DNA from 3 places in the Streptomyces sp. NPDC050560 genome. Region 2 is predicted to be linked to each of the others. Evidence: riboswitches for the same ligand, from Rfam matches in the RefSeq annotation. Region 2 holds a riboswitch; each other region holds the start of a gene.
The links. Region 2 has a riboswitch for cobalamin ahead of ACIBIW_RS12720 (ribonucleoside-diphosphate reductase subunit alpha). Riboswitches for the same ligand answer to the same signal wherever they lie in the genome.
Positions count from the first base shown of each region.

Region 1: another riboswitch for cobalamin. It lies ahead of ACIBIW_RS35925 (cobalamin biosynthesis protein); the one in region 2 lies ahead of ACIBIW_RS12720 (ribonucleoside-diphosphate reductase subunit alpha).
Region 3: another riboswitch for cobalamin. It lies ahead of ACIBIW_RS21860 (ABC transporter substrate-binding protein); the one in region 2 lies ahead of ACIBIW_RS12720 (ribonucleoside-diphosphate reductase subunit alpha).

Region 1 covers NZ_JBITGT010000026.1:47,075-52,587, reverse strand. Annotated here, with positions in the region: gene ACIBIW_RS35930 (cobyric acid synthase) at 1-1,286, opposite strand, end outside; gene ACIBIW_RS35925 (cobalamin biosynthesis protein) at 1,283-2,245, opposite strand; cobalamin riboswitch at 2,298-2,421, opposite strand; gene ACIBIW_RS35920 (hypothetical protein) at 2,508-2,729, opposite strand; gene ACIBIW_RS35915 (anion permease) at 2,796-4,136, opposite strand; gene ACIBIW_RS35910 (lysozyme) at 4,313-5,089, opposite strand; gene ACIBIW_RS35905 (class II aldolase/adducin family protein) at 5,278-5,513, shown strand, end outside.
Region 2 covers NZ_JBITGT010000005.1:107,479-112,991, forward strand. Annotated here, with positions in the region: gene ACIBIW_RS12705 (CAP domain-containing protein) at 39-536, shown strand; gene ACIBIW_RS12710 (chitinase) at 577-1,299, shown strand; gene ACIBIW_RS12715 (glycoside hydrolase family protein) at 1,311-2,180, shown strand; cobalamin riboswitch at 2,259-2,389, shown strand; gene ACIBIW_RS12720 (ribonucleoside-diphosphate reductase subunit alpha) at 2,504-4,909, shown strand; gene ACIBIW_RS12725 (ribonucleotide-diphosphate reductase subunit beta) at 4,900-5,513, shown strand, end outside.
Region 3 covers NZ_JBITGT010000009.1:135,279-140,791, forward strand. Annotated here, with positions in the region: gene ACIBIW_RS21855 (ABC transporter permease) at 1-718, opposite strand, end outside; gene ACIBIW_RS21860 (ABC transporter substrate-binding protein) at 720-2,282, opposite strand; cobalamin riboswitch at 2,334-2,463, opposite strand; gene ACIBIW_RS21865 (exo-alpha-sialidase) at 2,737-3,921, shown strand; gene ACIBIW_RS21870 (glycoside hydrolase family 43 protein) at 4,112-5,182, shown strand; gene ACIBIW_RS21875 (N-acyl homoserine lactonase family protein) at 5,244-5,513, opposite strand, start outside.

The DNA of each region.
Region 1 (5,513 bases), on a different contig from region 2:
AGCGAGCCGTGCCAGTGCGTGCCCCACACCTGGCCGACCCGGCAGCCGTCGAGGAAGGGCTCGCCGCCGTGGACGGAGGCGACCGCGTGGTGGATCTCGTAGCCGTGGACGCGCTCCCCGAGCGCCAGGCCCGAGGGCCTGGCGAGCGTCTTCCCGGGCCGGAACGCGACGCGCACCGGCAGCAGTCCGAGCCCTTCGACGCGGCCTGCGCGCGACTCGACCTCGTCGTCGATGCGCTCCCCGAGCATCTGGAAGCCGCCGCAGATGCCGAGCACCGGGCGCCCGGCCGCGGCCCTGCGGGCCAGCTCCGCCGCGAGCCCGCGCTCCCGCAGCCAGGCGAGGGCCCGCACGGTGGCCCTGGTGCCCGGCACGACCACCAGGTCGGCGTCGGCGACCTCCTCCGGGCGCTCCACGAACCGCACGGCGACCCCGGGTTCCGCGGCGAGCGCGTCCGCGTCGGTGAAGTTCGACATCAGCGGCACCGCGCACACCGCGACCCGCAGCACCTCGGCGCCGTGCGGCGGCGCCACCGGCGCGAGCGCGCCGCGGCGCGCGAGACCGAGCCCGTCCTCCTCGTCGATCCCGAGGCCCTGCCGGTACGGCAGCACCCCGAGGGTGGGCCGCCCGGTCAGCTCCCGCAGCATGCCGAGGCCGGGTTCGAGCAGCGACACGTCCCCGCGGAACTTGTTCACCAGGAACCCCGCCACCAGCGCCTGGTCCTCGGGTGAGAGCAGCGCGAGGGTGCCGAAGAACGAGGCGAACACCCCGCCCCTGTCGATGTCCCCGACCACCAGCACCGGCAGCCCCGCGGCCCTGGCGAGGCCCATGTTGACGATGTCGGTGCGCCGCAGGTTGATCTCGGCGGGGCTGCCCGCGCCCTCGCAGACCACCACGTCGTGCGCGGCCCGCAGCCGTTCGAGGCAGTCGAGCACGGTGCCGAGCAGCGCCTCCTGGCGTCCGCCGTGGTAGCCGCGCGCGCTCATCTCGCCCGCGGGCCTGCCCATGACGACGACCTGGCTGCTGCGCTCGCCGCCCGGTTTCAGCAGTACGGGGTTCATCAGCGCGCTCGGCTCCACCCGGGCGGCGAGCGCCTGCATCGCCTGGGCGCGGCCGATCTCGGCGCCGTCCCGGGTCACGAAGGAGTTCAGCGACATGTTCTGCGCCTTGAACGGGGCCACCCGCACCCCGCGCCTGGCGAGCCAGCGGCAGATCCCCGCGGTCACCACGCTCTTGCCCGCGTCGGACGTGGTGCCCGCGACCAGCAGCCCGCCCCCGGTGCCGGTCACAGGACCGGGCCCGGCAGGCACCGCGCCAGACACACGGCGGCGGCGAGGGCGCCCACGGTGACCCGGCGCGAGAGGCGCACCGCGCGCGCGATGTCGGCGGGGGTGGCGGCGCGGCCCCGGGCGCCGAGCACCGGGCGGTGCTCGGTGCGGCCGCCGTAGGACAGGGTGCCGCCGAGCCGTATCCCCAGGGCTCCGGCGAACGCGGCCTCGACCGGGCCCGCGTTGGGGCTCGGGTGGTGCTTCGCGTCGTCGCGCCAGGCCCGCAGGGCGGCCGCGGGGGCGCCGCCGGTGAGCACGGCGAGCAGCGCGGTGAGCCGGGCGCCAGGCCAGCCCGCGACGTCGTCGAGACGGGCCGCGGCCCAGCCGAAGCGCAGATAGCGGGGCGAGCGGTGTCCTGTCATCGCGTCGAGCGTGTTGACGGCGCGGAACGCGGCGAACCCCGGCACCCCGGCGACGGCGCCCCACACCAGGGCGCCGACGACCGCGTCCGAGGTGTTCTCGGCGACCGACTCCACCACCGCGCGCGCGAGTTCCCCGGCGTCGAGCGCCTCGGGGTCGCGCCCGCACAGCCGCGGCAGCAGCCGCCGCGCGGTGTCCGTGTCGCCGACGGCCAGGGCGGCGCCGATCCGCTCGGCCTCCCCGGCGAGCGAGGCGCCGCCGAGCACGGTCCACGCGGCGGCGGCGGTCCATGCGACGGCGAGCGGCGGGCGGTGGCGCAGGGCGCGTTCCGCGCCCGCGGCGAGCGCCACGGCGCCGCCGACGCAGAGCGCGGTGTGCGCGGCGCCCGCGCCCCTGTGGTCGCGCCAGAGCGTGCGCTCCAAAGCGCCAGCGGCGCGCCCGAAGGCGGCGACGGGGTGGCCGCGGCGCGGGTCGCCGAAGACGGCGTCGGCCAGCAGTCCCGCGGTGGCGCCCGCGGCGAAGCGCCGCGCGCGCGTGACGGTGGGCGGGCAGCCCGGCATCACTCGTGTCCTCACTCAGGGTCCGCGCCCCGGCTCGAAGGAACGACGGCGAGAGTGTCCTGGCTCCCGGATCGGCGCTGCCCCGGCCTTCCCGCTCGTACGAGCCGTGGCCGTGGGTGGGGAGCGCTCCCCGGTGACAGTGGCGGGACCGCGCCGGATTCGCACCGGCTTCCTCTCCTGCCGCCGTTGTATGGCCCCGGCAGTCCACCACGCCCGGCGAACGGCCGTCAACCAGCCGCTGACCAGGCAGGGGACGCCGGTGTCAGCCCGCTATGAGGTAGATCCCGTACGCCACGGCGGCGGCGCACAGGGCGAAGCAGGCGTAGGCGCCGGTGGCCAGGAGCGCCCCCTGGCCGCCCGCGCGCGGGGCGCCGCCGCGCCGGGCGAGGCCGACGGTGCCGAGCGCGAAGAGGCCCACCAGGGCCACGGTGGCCGCGAGGCTGACCCCGAAGACGGTGCCGATGGCCGTCCAGTCGATCTGCATGGTGTGTTCCGTCCTTGAGGGGCCGTCAGGGGCTCGGATGGGTGGTGCCCGCGCCGGGGCGCGCGGTCACGGGGCGGTGCCGCCCGGCGCCGCGGCCGGTGCGGGGCTCTCGCCGGGGGAGGGGACAGGGGCGGGCACGGTGACCGGGGCGACGGGCACGCCGGGCGCCGTGGCGGCGGGGCCCGGGGCGGGCCTCGCGAGGCTCGAAGCGGGGCTCGTGGCGGCGCTCGGAGCGGCGGCGGGGCTCGCGGTGTCCTCCCGTACCACCGCGTCGGCGGCGAGCATGCCGGGCGCCGGGGTCCGGGGCTCGGGGTCGTTCACGTTGGCGTGGGTGACGGGCCTGCGCCTGGCCAGGTTCCACACCGTGCCGGAGGCGGCGACCAGCAGGACCGCGGTGGCCGCGATGCCCCAGGGGCCGCGCCCCGCGAGGAGTTCGGCGCCCGCGCCGACCAGGCCCGCCGCGGGCAGTGTCAGACACCAGGCCACCAGCATCCGGGTCGCCGTGGACCAGCGGACCACCGCACCGCTGCGGCCGAGGCCCGCGCCCATCACGGCGCCCGAGCAGACCTGGGTGGTGGAGAGCGAGAAGCCGAGCTGCGACGAGGCGAGGATGGCGGTCGCGGCGCTGGTCTGCGCGGCGAAGCCCTGCTGCGGCGCGAGGTCGGTGAGGCCGCGGCCCATCGTCCTGATGATGCGCCAGCCGCCGATGTACGTGCCGAGCGCGATGGCGAGCCCCGCGGAGGCGATCACCCAGACCGGGGGGTTGGAGCCCGGCGCCAGCACCCCGCCGGTGACCAGCGCCAGGGTGATGATCCCCATGGTCTTCTGCGCGTCGTTGGTGCCGTGTGCCAGCGAGACGAGCCCGGCCGACGCGATCTGGCCCGCGCGGTAGCCGCGGGTGGTGGAACCCTCGGCGGCGCCGCGGCCGAGCCGGTAGGTGAGCCGGGTGGCGACGAGCGCCCCGAGGCCGGCGACGACGGGCGCCGCCACCGCGGGCAGCAGCACCTTGGTGACCACCGTCGAGCCGTGCACGGAGGACCAGCCCGCGGACATCACCGCCGCCCCGATCAGCCCCCCGAACAGGGCGTGCGACGAGCTGGACGGCAGCCCGAGCAGCCAGGTCAGCAGATTCCACAGGATGGCGCCGACGAGCGCCGCGAAGATCACCTCGGTGCGCAGGCCCCGTTCGTCGACGATCCCGCCCGAGATGGTCCTGGCGACCTCGATCGAGAGGAACGCGCCCACGAGGTTCAGCGCGGCGGACATGACGACCGCGGCTCTGGGGCGCATCGCGCCGGTGGAGATGGTGGTGGCCATCGCGTTGGCGGTGTCGTGGAAACCATTGGTGAAGTCGAAGGCGAGTGCCGTGACGATCACCATCACGAGAACGAGCGTGATGTGTTCCATTTACCCAGACTTCTGTCGTACGTCGGTGGCTCGTTGAACGTACGTAATCTGAGTGAACGGAAGATGAACCCGGGCAGGCCATGAGGTGTATCGCTACGGCGGGTGCGGTGCTCGGGTCTCGACACCCGCCCCGGCGGCGGGACATGGGCGCGCCCGTCCGCGGGGTTCCGGTCGGCTCAGCCCGCCGCGAAGCGCGCCAGGGCGTCCGCGTCGCCGTGGAAGCGGTTCTGGTCACCGGCCATCGGACCGTGGTCCGCGTACTGCCAGAACGTCCACGTCGTCCACCCGGCGGGCAGCGCGCCGGGCGACGCGGCGTAGTCCGGCACCCACAGCGCATGGTCCCCGAAGCCGCGGTTGCCCCCGGTGCAGGTGTTCCACCACCGGGTGCTCGTGTAGATCACCGGAAGCACCCCCGCGCTCCGCCGCACCTCGTCGCTGAAGTCCCTGACCCAGTCCGCGAGCCCCGCCTCGTCCAGGCCGTAGCACTCGGCGCCGTAGGGGTTGGCCTCGATGTCGAGGGCGGGCGGCAGCGTCCGGCCGTCCGCCGCCCAGCCGCCGCCGTTCTTCAGGAAGTACGCCGCCTGCGCCGCGCCCGAACTCCGGTCGGGGAGCGCGAAGTGGTAGGCCCCGCGCAGCATCCCCGCCTCCCGCGAGCCGTCGAACTGCCCCCTGAAGTACGGGTTCTTGTACGTGGTCGACTCGGTGGCCTTCACATACGAGAACCGCGCCCCCGCCTCGTACGCCTTCTTCCAGTCGACCGTGCCCTGGTGGGACGACACGTCGTTGCCCCGGGGGAGGTCCGCGTACGGCTCCGCCGCGCGCGCCGGGGACGGGGCCTGGGCGAGCGCCAGCGCCGCGGCGGCCGCCAGCAGGCGCGCCGTGCGCGCCCCGGCGCGGGGGCTCGTGGGCCGGGGGAGCGCCGTGCGGTGGACGGAGTGGCGGGCAGCGGGCATGGGTTCCCCGATCGCGAGCGCCGGGGCGCACGCCCGACGAGCTACAACAAATGGGCACGAAGGCTATCGAAAACACCAGCGCTCCCCGCTCGTACACACGGCACACGCCCCGAAAGAGGGAGCCGTGCCCCGGTGGAATCCGCACCGCCCGGGGCCCCCGCGCCCGGCGCGGTGACAGGATGCGGCCCATGCCTCATGACCAGGAGCGGCCCACGCCGCACGCGGAGCGGGCTGCGCCCGCCACGGCCGCCACGGCCGCCGCCGCGCGGCCCGACACCCCCCGACCGGCGGACCCCCACCCGCCGTCCCCGCGCGGCGGCGGACCGGCGGCGGGGGCCGTCGCGCACGCCTGGCGCGAGCTGGTCGCCGCCGCCCGCAGGACCGTCGCCGACGGCCTGGTCGTCGGCACCTCCGGCAACGTCTC
Region 2 (5,513 bases):
CCGGAATCCGAGCAGTACGACGGAAGGGAACGGAGCCCATGTCCCTGCCCCGACACCTCGCGGCCGTGGCGGCCCTGGCAGCGGCGGCGACCGCGCTGACGGCCACCCCGGCGGCGTCGGCCACCGCGGCGCCCACGGCGGTCAACCGGCGCGCCCAGGTGATCAAACTGACCAACGCGGAGCGCACGAAGGCGGGTTGTCCCAAGCTGAAGAGCAACGCCGCCCTCGGGAAGGCCGCCCGGCGGCACTCGGCCGACATGGCCAACCACGACTTCGTGGGGCACAACGGCTCGGGCGGCAGCACCCTCGTCTCCAGGGCGCAGGCGGCCGGCTACACCGGCTGGCGCGCGCTCGCCGAGAACGTCGCCGGCGGGCAGCAGACCCCGAAGGCGGTCGTCAAGGGCTGGATGAACTCCCCCGGCCACCGCGCCAACATCCTCAACTGCTCCCTCAAGCACATAGGCGTCGGCTACGCCAAGAAGAGCGGCACCAGGTACGGGACGTACTGGACACAGGACTTCGGCGCGAAGCTCTGAGAACCAGGACCTCGCCGTAGTGACCCAAGGAGCCCCCACCATGCCAAGAGCACGCGCCGTCCAGGCCGCGCTGACCGCCCTCGCCCTGGCGGCGACCGCGAGCGGACTCGCCACCGCCGCCGCGTCGGCCGCCCCCGCGCAGCGCGCCGGCCTCGTCGTGAGCAAGGCGCAGTACAACACGATGTTCCCGAGGCACAAGAAGCTCTACAGCTATGACGGCCTGGTCAAGGCCGCCAAGGCGTTCCCCGCGTTCGCGCACACCGGCACCGCCGCCACCAGGAAGCGCGAGGCCGCCGCCTTCCTGGCCAACGCGGGACACGAGACCAGCGGGCTCATCTACGTCAACGAGCAGAACAAGGCCGCCTGGCCCACCTACTGCGCCGCCGAGCCGTACGGCTGCCCGGCGGGCCGCTCCGCGTACCACGGCCGCGGCCCCCTCCAGATCAGTTGGAACTACAACTACAAGGCGGCGGGCGACGCGTTCCACACCGATCTGCTGCACCACCCGAACCTCGCGGCCCAGAAGCCCGCCGTGACCTGGAAGCTCGCGCTCTGGTACTGGATGACCCAGTCGGGCCCCGGCACCATGACCTCCCACCACGCGATGACCGCGGGCGGCGGCTTCGGACAGACGATCCGCAGCATCAACGGCGCCGTCGAGTGCGACGGCCGCAACCCCGCCCAGGTGCGCGACCGTGTCGCCCGGTACAAGAAGGCCGCCAGGATGCTCGGCGCGGCCCCCGGCAAGCACCTGAGCTGCTGAGAGGAGACCCGATGCGACACACCACGCGCCTCGCCGCCGTGCCGCTCGCGCTCGGCGCGCTGCTCGCCGCCGCGGGCCAGGGCGCCGCGGCCCCCGCCCACGCACCCGGCACGCACCCGCCCGCCGCCACGGCCGCCACGGCCGCCGCGGGGACGAAGAAGGGCGTCAGCGCCTGGCAGTTCCAGGGCGTCAGCAAGGCGCTCACCAACTCCCGGGCGGGCTGGTTCTACACCTGGTCGTCGGGCAGGCTCGGCATCAAGGCGCCGCGCGGCGTCGAGTTCGTGCCGATGATCCATGACGCGGGCTCGGTGACCAAGGCGGAACTGGCCCGGGCCAAGAAGCAGGGCAAAACGCTCCTCGGCTTCAACGAGCCCGACCGGGGCGACCAGGCCAACATGACCGTGAACCGGGCGCTCGACCTCTGGCCCCGGCTCCAGTCGACCGGGCTGCGGCTCGGCGCCCCCTCCGTGGCCACCGGCGGCGACACCCCCGGCGGCTGGCTCGACCGCTTCATGAAGGGCGCCGCCTCCCGCCACTACAAGGTCGACTTCATCCCCCTGCACTGGTACGGAGGCGACTTCGACGCCCAGCGCGCCACCGGCCAACTGCGCGGCTACCTGGCCGCCGTCCACAACCGCTACCACAAGCCGGTCTGGCTCACCGAGTACGCCCTGACGGACTTCTCGTCCGGCACCGCCCGCTACCCCACCCAGGCCCAACAGGCGGCGTTCGTCAAGAAGTCGACGGCGATGCTGCGCTCCCTGCCGTACGTCAAGCGGTACGCCTGGTTCACCCTCTCCACCAGCCGCGGCGACGGCACGGGTCTCTACCGCGGCACCCGGGCCACGAAGGCGGGCGCGGCCTACCGTGCGGTGAAGTGAGCGCGGCCGGGGGCCGGGCCTACGACCGGACCGGCCCCCGGCGACACAATATCTGGGGGTTGCTTGGATAAGCACCCACCAGATGTATGCTCTGATCGCTGCCGCCGCAGGGGAACCCGGTGCGAGTCCGGGACTGTCCCGCAACGGTGAGCGGGCATGCTCACGCATGCCCGCGAGTCCGGTCGCCTGCCGGCAGCGCACCCGTCGGCCCCGGCCGCGGGTGCCGTCGAGTCCGGGCCCCGTGGGATGGGTCGGCGGGCGTGCCGCGGCGTTCCCGCGTACCCCCCTGCCCTCCCACGGCCGTCGTACGAGGGAGAGCACACATGACCATCGCGCCCGCGGCCCCCGCCACCGCGCGCACCGCACCGCCCGGCACCGGCCCCGCAGACGCCCTCGCGCGCGCCGTGGCCGAGGCGTGCACCGGCCTCCGCGACACCGACGGGGACCGGATCGTGGCCGCCGCGCTGCGCGGCGCGGGCGCCGCCCCCGACGAGGCGGAACTGCGCGCGCTCGCCACCGAGGCCGCCGCCGGGCTCATCGCCGAGGACCCGCAGTACTCCCGCGTCGCCGCCAGGCTGCTCGCGCACGACATCGCCGCGGAGGCCGCGGGGCAGGGCGCCGTCTCGTTCTCCGCGTCCGTCGCGGTCGGCCACCGCGAGGGCCTGATCGCGGACGCCACCGCGGGCTTCGTCCGCGCGCACGCCGCACGGCTCGACACGCTCGCCGACCCCGCCCACGACGACCGCTTCGGCTACTTCGGGCTGCGCACGCTGCACAGCCGCTATCTGCTGCGCCACCCGACGACCCGTCAGGTCGTCGAGGCGCCCCAGCACTTCCTGCTCAGGGTGGCGTGCGGGCTCGCGAAGGACGGCGGCGCCGCCGCGGCCGACGAGGTGGCCGAGCTGTACGGGCTGATGAACCGCCTCGAATACCTGCCCAGTTCGCCGACGCTGTTCAACTCGGGCACCCGGCACCCCCAGATGTCCTCCTGCTATCTGCTGGACTCCCCGCAGGACCGGCTCGACTCCATCTACGAGCGCTACCACCAGGTCGCCAGGCTCTCGAAGCACGCGGGCGGCATCGGCATCCCGTACACCAGGGTGCGCTCGCGCGGCTCCCTGATCCACGGCACCAACGGGCACTCGGGCGGCATCGTGCCCTTCCTGCGCACGCTGGACGCCTCGGTGGCCGCCGTCAACCAGGGGGGCCGCCGCAAGGGCGCGGCCTGCGTCTACCTGGAGACCTGGCACGCGGACATCGAGGAGTTCCTCGAACTGCGCGACAACACGGGCGAGGAGGCGCGCCGCACCCACAACCTCAACCTGGCGCACTGGATTCCGGACGAGTTCATGCGCCGCGTCGAGGCCGACACCGAGTGGTCGCTGTTCTCCCCTTCCGACGTGCCGGAGCTGACCGACCTGTGGGGCGAGGAGTTCGACGCCGCCTACCGCGCGGCCGAGGAGCGCGGGCTCGCCGTCAGGCGGCTGCCCGCCCGTACCCTCTACGCCCGGATGATGCGCACCCTCGCACAGACCGGCAACGGCTGGATGACCTTCAAGGACGCCGCCAACCGCACCGGCAACCAGACCGCGGAGCCGGGCCGCGTCATCCACTCGTCGAACCTCTGCACCGAGATCCTGGAAGTCACCGACGACGGCGAGACCGCGGTGTGCAACCTCGGCTCGGTCAACCTCGCCGCCTTCCTCACCGACGACGCCCGCGCCGGGGAGACGGCCGACCCCGCCCTGGCCGTCGACTGGGACCGCCTCGACCGGGCCGTGCGCACCGCGGTGGTCTTCCTCGACCGCGTGGTCGACACCAACTTCTACCCCACCCCCGAGGCCGCGTCCTCCAACGCCCGCTGGCGCCCCGTGGGCCTCGGCGCGATGGGCCTCCAGGACGTGTTCTTCGCGCTGCGGCTGCCCTTCGACTCGCCCGGCGCCCTCGCCCTGTCCACCCGGATCGCCGAGCGGATCATGCTCGCGGCCTACGAGGCGTCCTGCGACCTCGCCGAGCGGCACGGCCCCCACCCGGCCTGGTCCGCCACCCGCGCCGCCCGCGGCGTCCTGCACCCGGACCACTACCCGCCGTCCGTGACCTGGCCCGAGCGGTGGGCCGCGCTGCGGGCCAGGATCGCCGCCACGGGGCTGCGCAACTCGCTGCTGCTCGCCATCGCGCCCACCGCCACCATCGCCTCCATCGCGGGCGTCCACGAGTGCGTCGAGCCGCAGGTGTCCAACCTGTTCAAGCGCGAGACCCTGAGCGGAGAGTTCCTTCAGGTGAACACCTCCCTGGTGGCCGAGCTGAAGCGGCTCGGCAGGTGGGACGAGCACACCAGGCAACTGCTGCGCGAGTCCAACGGCTCGGTACGGGACATGGAAGGGCTCCCCGCCGACGTGCGCGAGCTGTACCGCACCGCCTGGGAGCTGCCGCAGCGCGCGCTGATCGAGATGGCCGCCGCCCGCGCCCCGTACCTCGACCAGAGCCAGTCGCTCAACCTGTTCATGGCCTCGCCCACCATCGGCAAGCTCAGCTCGATGTACGCGTACGCGTGGCGCCGCGGCCTGAAGACCACCTACTACCTGCGCTCCCGGCCGGCCACCAGGATCGCCCAGTCCGCGCGCTCGGCGGCACCGCCGCCGGACGCCGCACCCGCGGCCGCCCCGCCGGAGGCGGAGGCCGTCGCCTGCTCCCTGGAGAACCCCGAGTCCTGCGAGGCATGCCAGTGACCACCCGCACCGCCGTGAAGAACCTGCTCGACCCCGGCTTCGAGCTGACCCTGCGGCCCATGCGCTACCCGGAGTTCTACGAGCGCTACCGGGACGCCATCAAGAACACCTGGACGGTGGAGGAGGTCGACCTGCACTCCGACGTCGCCGACCTCGCCCGGCTCTCCCCGGGCGAACAGCATCTGATCGGCCGTCTGGTCGCGTTCTTCGCCACCGGTGACTCGATCGTCGCCAACAACCTCGTCCTCACCCTCTACCGGCACGTCAACTCCCCGGAGGCCAGGCTCTACCTGTCCCGCCAGCTCTTCGAGGAGGCCGTCCACGTCCAGTTCTACCTGACGCTGCTCGACACGTACCTGCCCGACCCCGAGGAGCGCAACGCCGCGTTCGCCGCCGTCGAGAACATCCCCTCGATCCGGGAGAAGGCCGAGTTCTGCTTCCGCTGGATGGACTCCGTGGAGGACATCGACCGGCTGCGCACCAAGGACGACCGCCGCCGCTTCCTGCTCAACCTGATCTGCTTCGCCGCCTGCATCGAGGGGCTCTTCTTCTACGGTGCCTTCGCCTACGTGTACTGGTTCCGCTCCCGCGGCCTGCTGCACGG
Region 3 (5,513 bases), on a different contig from region 2:
CCGCCGGTCCGAGGGCGTTCGGCAGCACATGGCGCAGTACCACCGTCCGCCGCCGCATGCCGAGGAGTTCGAGGTGCGCGGCGACGGGACCGTGCCGCTCCGCCGCCACCCCGGCGCGTATCTGCCGTGCCAGATCGCACATATGACGGGCCGTCAGCACGGTGACGGGCAGTACGAGCACGGACGGGCGGGCGAGCAGCGCGGCGGTGTCCATGCCGACGGCGGTGGCGGGGAGCAGCCCGGCGGCCAGTGACACGGAGGCGACGAGCAGCAGTCCGAGGACGAACTCCGGTACGGCGTGCAGCACCACGGCCGCCGTGGTCAGCAGCCGGTCGGCGCGGCTGCCCTCGCGCAGGCCCGCGGCGGTGCCGAGCAGCGGGGCGAGCACGGTGACGAGCAGCAGCGCGGGGGCGCCGAGGAGCAGGGTCACGCCGACGCGGCGGCCGATGTCGTCGGCGACGGGCAGCCCGGTGGTGAGGGAGGTGCCGGGGTCGCCGGTGAGCAGGTGCCCGAGCCAGTGCCAGAAGCGGGGCCATGCGGGCCGGTCGAGGCCCAGCCGGGTGCGCAGCGCGCTGACCTGCTGCGGTGTGCCCAGTTCGCCGCGGAGCACGTCGGCGGTGTCGCCGGGCAGCAGTGAGCCGACGGCGAACACCGCGACGAGCACGACCAGGCACTGGACGAGGGCGAGCAGGCAGCGCCGCAGGACGTAGCGGCGCACGTCAGGAGAGGCGGGCGCGGTCGAAGCGGGCCCAGGCGTGTGAGTTCGGGGGTGCCGCGCGCAGCCCCGTCACACCGCTCGCGACGGCGTCGGTGGCGTCGGAGAAGGCCCACACCAGCAGGCCCGACTCGTCGCGTGCGAGCTTCTGGGCGCGGCCGAGCAGGGCGAGGCGGTCCTTCTCGTCGCGTGCGGTACGGGCCCGGTCGAGCAGGGTGTCGAACTCCTTGGAGGCGTACTGGGTCTGGTTGCGGGCGGCGCCGCCACGGACGCGCTGCTGGAGGAAGTCGGAGACGGGCAGGGTGGAGGTGGTGTTGAAGGCGGCGACGCCCTGGGTCCTGATCTCGCTGAAGTAGGTGCTGGAGGCGCGGGTGTTGACGGTCATCCGCAGCCCCACGTCCCGCAGTTGACGGGCCATCAGGTCGGCCGCGGGCTCCCAGGCGGCGTCGACGGAGCTGGTCTCCACGGTGAAGTGCAGCCCCTCGGCGCCCGCCTCGCGCACCAGCCTGCGTGCCTCGTCGACGTCGCGCTCGCGCGGTGGCAGGCCCTCGGGGTAGCCGCGCAGGCCCCTTCCGAAGAGGTCGTCGCCGGTCTCGCCGTGGCCGGCGAGCGCGATCCTCACCAGTGCGGCACGGTCGATGCCGCACTGCACGGCGCGCACGAGGCGGTGGTCGTCGAAGGGGGTGCGGCCGGTGCGCAGCAGGAGCTGCTGGGCGGTGGCGCGCCTGCTGGTGAGCAGCCGGGTGGCCCGGTTGCCCTTCAGCCGCTCCACGGAGGCTCCGGCCATGTCGGCGGCGTAGTGGACCTGCCCGGAGAGCAGGGCGTCGAGGCGGGCGGACTCCTCGTCGGCGGGGACGATCTCCAGCTCGGCGATGTGCGGGGCGCCGTCCCAGTGGTCGGCCCAGCGCCGGTAGCGGGCGGTGCCGCCCGGGGTGAACGACACGTAGGTGAAGGGGCCGGAGCCGACCGGTTTCCTGAAGTCCGTGGTCCCGTCCGGGACGATCTCGGTGCCGGGGCCCGCGAAGACGGTGGGGAACTCGAAGTTGGGCGCCTTCAGCCGCAGCACCAGGGACCGGGCGCCGTCGGCCCTGCTGGCCTCGTAGTCGATGGCGGAGAGCAGGACCTGTGAGGGCGATCCGGTCTCCGGGTCGGCGGCGCGGCGGTAGCTGTAGAGGACGTCCTTTGCGGTGACGGGGCTGCCGTCGTGGAAGTGCGCCTCGCGCAGGCGTATGCGCCACCGGGTGCCCGAGGCGTCGCTCTCCCAGGAGAGGGCGAGCCGGGGGCGGACGGACATGTCGTCGGCGTAGGTGGCGAGGGTGTCGTAGAGGGCCTTGGCGCGTGCCTGGTCGACGAAGTTCGGTGCGACGTGCGGGTCCAGGGTCTCCTGGGAGCCGCCGGAGGTGAAGGCGGCCCTGAACCGGTCGCCGTCTCCTCCGTCGCGGGTGTCGCCGCCGCAGCCGGCGAGCAGTCCCGACGCGGAGAGCGCCAGGGCTCCCCCCGCGGCAAGTACGCCGCGTCTGCCGGGCTCCGGGCGGCGCGGTGTCCCCTTTCGGGCATGCGTCGTCACGTCGATCCTCTCCGGGGTGTCCTCGCCCCTGCTGTTGGACCGGCGACGGGTCAGTCTCCTGGCTCCCGGCTCTTCGCTCGCCTCCGCCTTCCCGGCCGCGGGCAGCGGTCGGTGGCGTGCGGGAGGGTCGCTCCCCGGTCACAGTGGCGGGACCGCGCCGGATTCGCACCGGCTTCCTGGTCCCCGTCGCCTCGTGCACTCATTGTGGCGCACGGGGCGACGGGCGCGTGACCCCGGCCCGTGGCCGCGCCCGCGCGCCGCGGCGCCGCCGGAAATATCCGCCGCACGCCTCTTCCGTTGACTTTGGTCCGTGTACAACGATGTGAACAAACATCAAGCGACAGAATCGCTCATAACCCTGCGGTCTGCTCCAGCAATGCGAACGCCTCTGCACAGCTCCGGATAGCCGGTGCCGCGACAGGCGGCACCCACCCCCCATGAGTAGGGAGCCGCCATGCATCCGAGACCGTCCGCACCCTCGCCCCTGCGCTCTTTGGGCGCGCTGCTCGCCGCCCTCGCCCTGCTGGCCTTCGGGGCCGTGACGCTGGGCGCGGGGAGCGCGCGGGCCGCCACCGGCACGCCGCTGCGCGACGAGGGCCTGTACCCGCGCGCCGTACGCCTGGAGCACAACGGCGCCGCCGACGGCCGCATCCTGACCTCCGTGGTGACCTTCGACGCAGGTGACGGGGTCGGGACCATCCAGGAGTCCACCGACGACGGCGCCACCTTCACCGAGGTCGGGCAGGTGCGGGCGCCCGACGCCGCCGCCGGCAGGGGCCTGTGCTGCTCGACCCTGTTCGAACTCCCCCAGCAGGTCGGCGACCTGCCGGAGGGCACCCTGCTGTGGTCCGCGTCCATCGGGCAGGACAGCTCGCCCCGCCGGATGGCGGTCGAGGTCTTCAGGAGCAACGACGTGGGCCGCACCTGGCAGTACCTCTCCACGGTGGCCACGGCCGCCAACGACCTCGGCCTGTGGGAGCCCGAGCTGTCGGTGGCCGCCGACGGGCAGCTCGTCGCGCACTACTCCGACGAGACGGACGGGGTGCACAGCCAGAAGCTGGTGGCCGCCAGGTCCGCCGACGGCGTCCAGTGGAGCGGCCACCACGACACCGTCGCCAGCGGCCTCGGCACGGACCGCCCCGGGATGGCGGTGGTCCGCAGGCTGCCGAGCGGCACGTACGTCATGACGTACGAGATCTGCACACCGGGCGGCCAGTACTCCTGCGTGGTGCACTACCGCACGTCGCCGGACGGCTGGGACTGGGGCGACCCCGCCTACCTCGGCATCCGCCCGGAGACCGCCGACGGCCAGTACTTCCGGCACACCCCCACGCTGGCCTGGTCGCCGCTGGCCGGATCGCCCGAGGGGCGGCTGTTCCTCGTCGGGCAGGAGCTGGCGAACGCCGACGGCTCACGCGCCGCGGGCTCCGGGCGCACGGTGTGGGTCAACGACGCCGGGGGCACGGGGGCCTGGCGCGCGGTGAACGCCCCGGTCGCGGTGGACTCGACGGAGCTGGACTTCTGCCCCAACTACAGCTCGGCCCTGCTGCCCTCCACCGACGGCACCTCGCTGTTCGAGATCGCCACCGACTGGGACGGCGACGTCTGCCGCCCCTACTACGCCCACGGCGCCGTATAGCGCGGCCGTCCGCCACACCGCACCGCGGCGCCCGCCCCGCGCGGGCCGGGCGCCGCGGCACCCCGAAGGTCCGCCCCGCGGGGGGCGCCAACGGGAGCCCCGCACCGCCGTATTGACATGTCCAGGACCGAACCGGAAGCTGAAGAAGGTCGTTTGCAACGATGCACAACGCAGGGAGGAAAGGATGACGATGGGAATCCTGCGAAGACGAGCCCGCGGCCTGGCGCTCGCGGCGGCGGCGCTGCTCGCCGCCGTGTTCTCCGTGCTGTCGACCGGGCCCGCGCAGGCCGGCGAGACACCGCTGCGCGCGGCGGACCCGAGCGTCCTGCGGGTCGGCGGCACCTATGTGGGGGTGCAGTCGACGGGCGGCGGGATCGTCGTGCGGCAGGCGTCGTCGCCGGACGGGCTCGCCACGGCGACGGCGCGGCAGGTGTGGTCGGACACGGCGGGGCGCGGCGAGGTGTGGGCCCCCGAGATCGTGACGGACGGCGGCCGCTACTACATCTACTTCTCGTCGGGCACCGGCGCCGCCCACCGGATGTACGTGATCAGCTCCGCGAGCCCGGACAGCGGGTACGGCGCGGAGACCCGGCTCGCGCTGCCCGACGACAAGTGGGCGATCGACGGGACGATGTTCACGTTCAACGGGCAGCGCTGGTTCGTCTGGTCGGGCTGGGCCGGGGACACCAACGTGGAGCAGAACCTCTACATCGCCCGGATGAGCAGCCCCACCACACCCACGGGGGCGCGCTACGTCATCTCTCAGCCGCGGGAGAGCTGGGAGCGCGTGGTGGGCGACCCGTACATCAACGAGGGTCCCGAGGCCATCATGGACCCGAACGGGCAACTGCACATCGTCTACTCCGCCAACGGGAGCTGGAGCGAGCAGTACTGCCTGGGGGACCTGCGGCTGCGCGCGGGCGGCGACCCCACCTACGTATGGGACTGGTACAAGTCCAACGGCTGCCTGTTCGGCTCCAACCAGGCCACGATGATGCCCGGTTGGGACGCCACGCTCTATGCCGACGGTCCCGGCCACCACACCTTCGTGCTGCTCGACGGCGACATCGCGACAAGTCCGCCGGCCGGGCCCACGTTCCCGTTCATGTACCACGCGGTCGCGAAGGGGACGCCGTACTCGTGGGAGAACCGCCACTGGTACACGGGCACGTTCTGCTGGTGGGGCGACACCACCTACAGCCGGGCGAACGTGCCGGGTCCGAACACCGACACCGGGTGGAGCCTGAAGTTCTTCGAGTAGCGCCACGGCGTCCGGCCGGGGCCGGGCGGCGCCGTCCCGTCGGCGGCCCCCGGCCGGGCGCTCAGGCGATGCGCACCACGGTCCCGGCCGCGTCCACCGGGAAGCGTTCGAGCACCCGTGCGTCGTGTCCTGGGACCACCACCGCGTCCCGGCCGCGCCCGCGCAGCCACCGCAGCCCCTCGTACATGTCGGGGAGGCTTGAGGCGATATGGAACGGACGCTCCTTCTCGAACTCCTCGTAGAGGTGGGAGGCGTCGGACGCGAGGAGGACGGGACGGCCCGCCGTCCCGACCTCGACCACGAGCTGCCCCGGGGTGTGTCCCGGCACCTC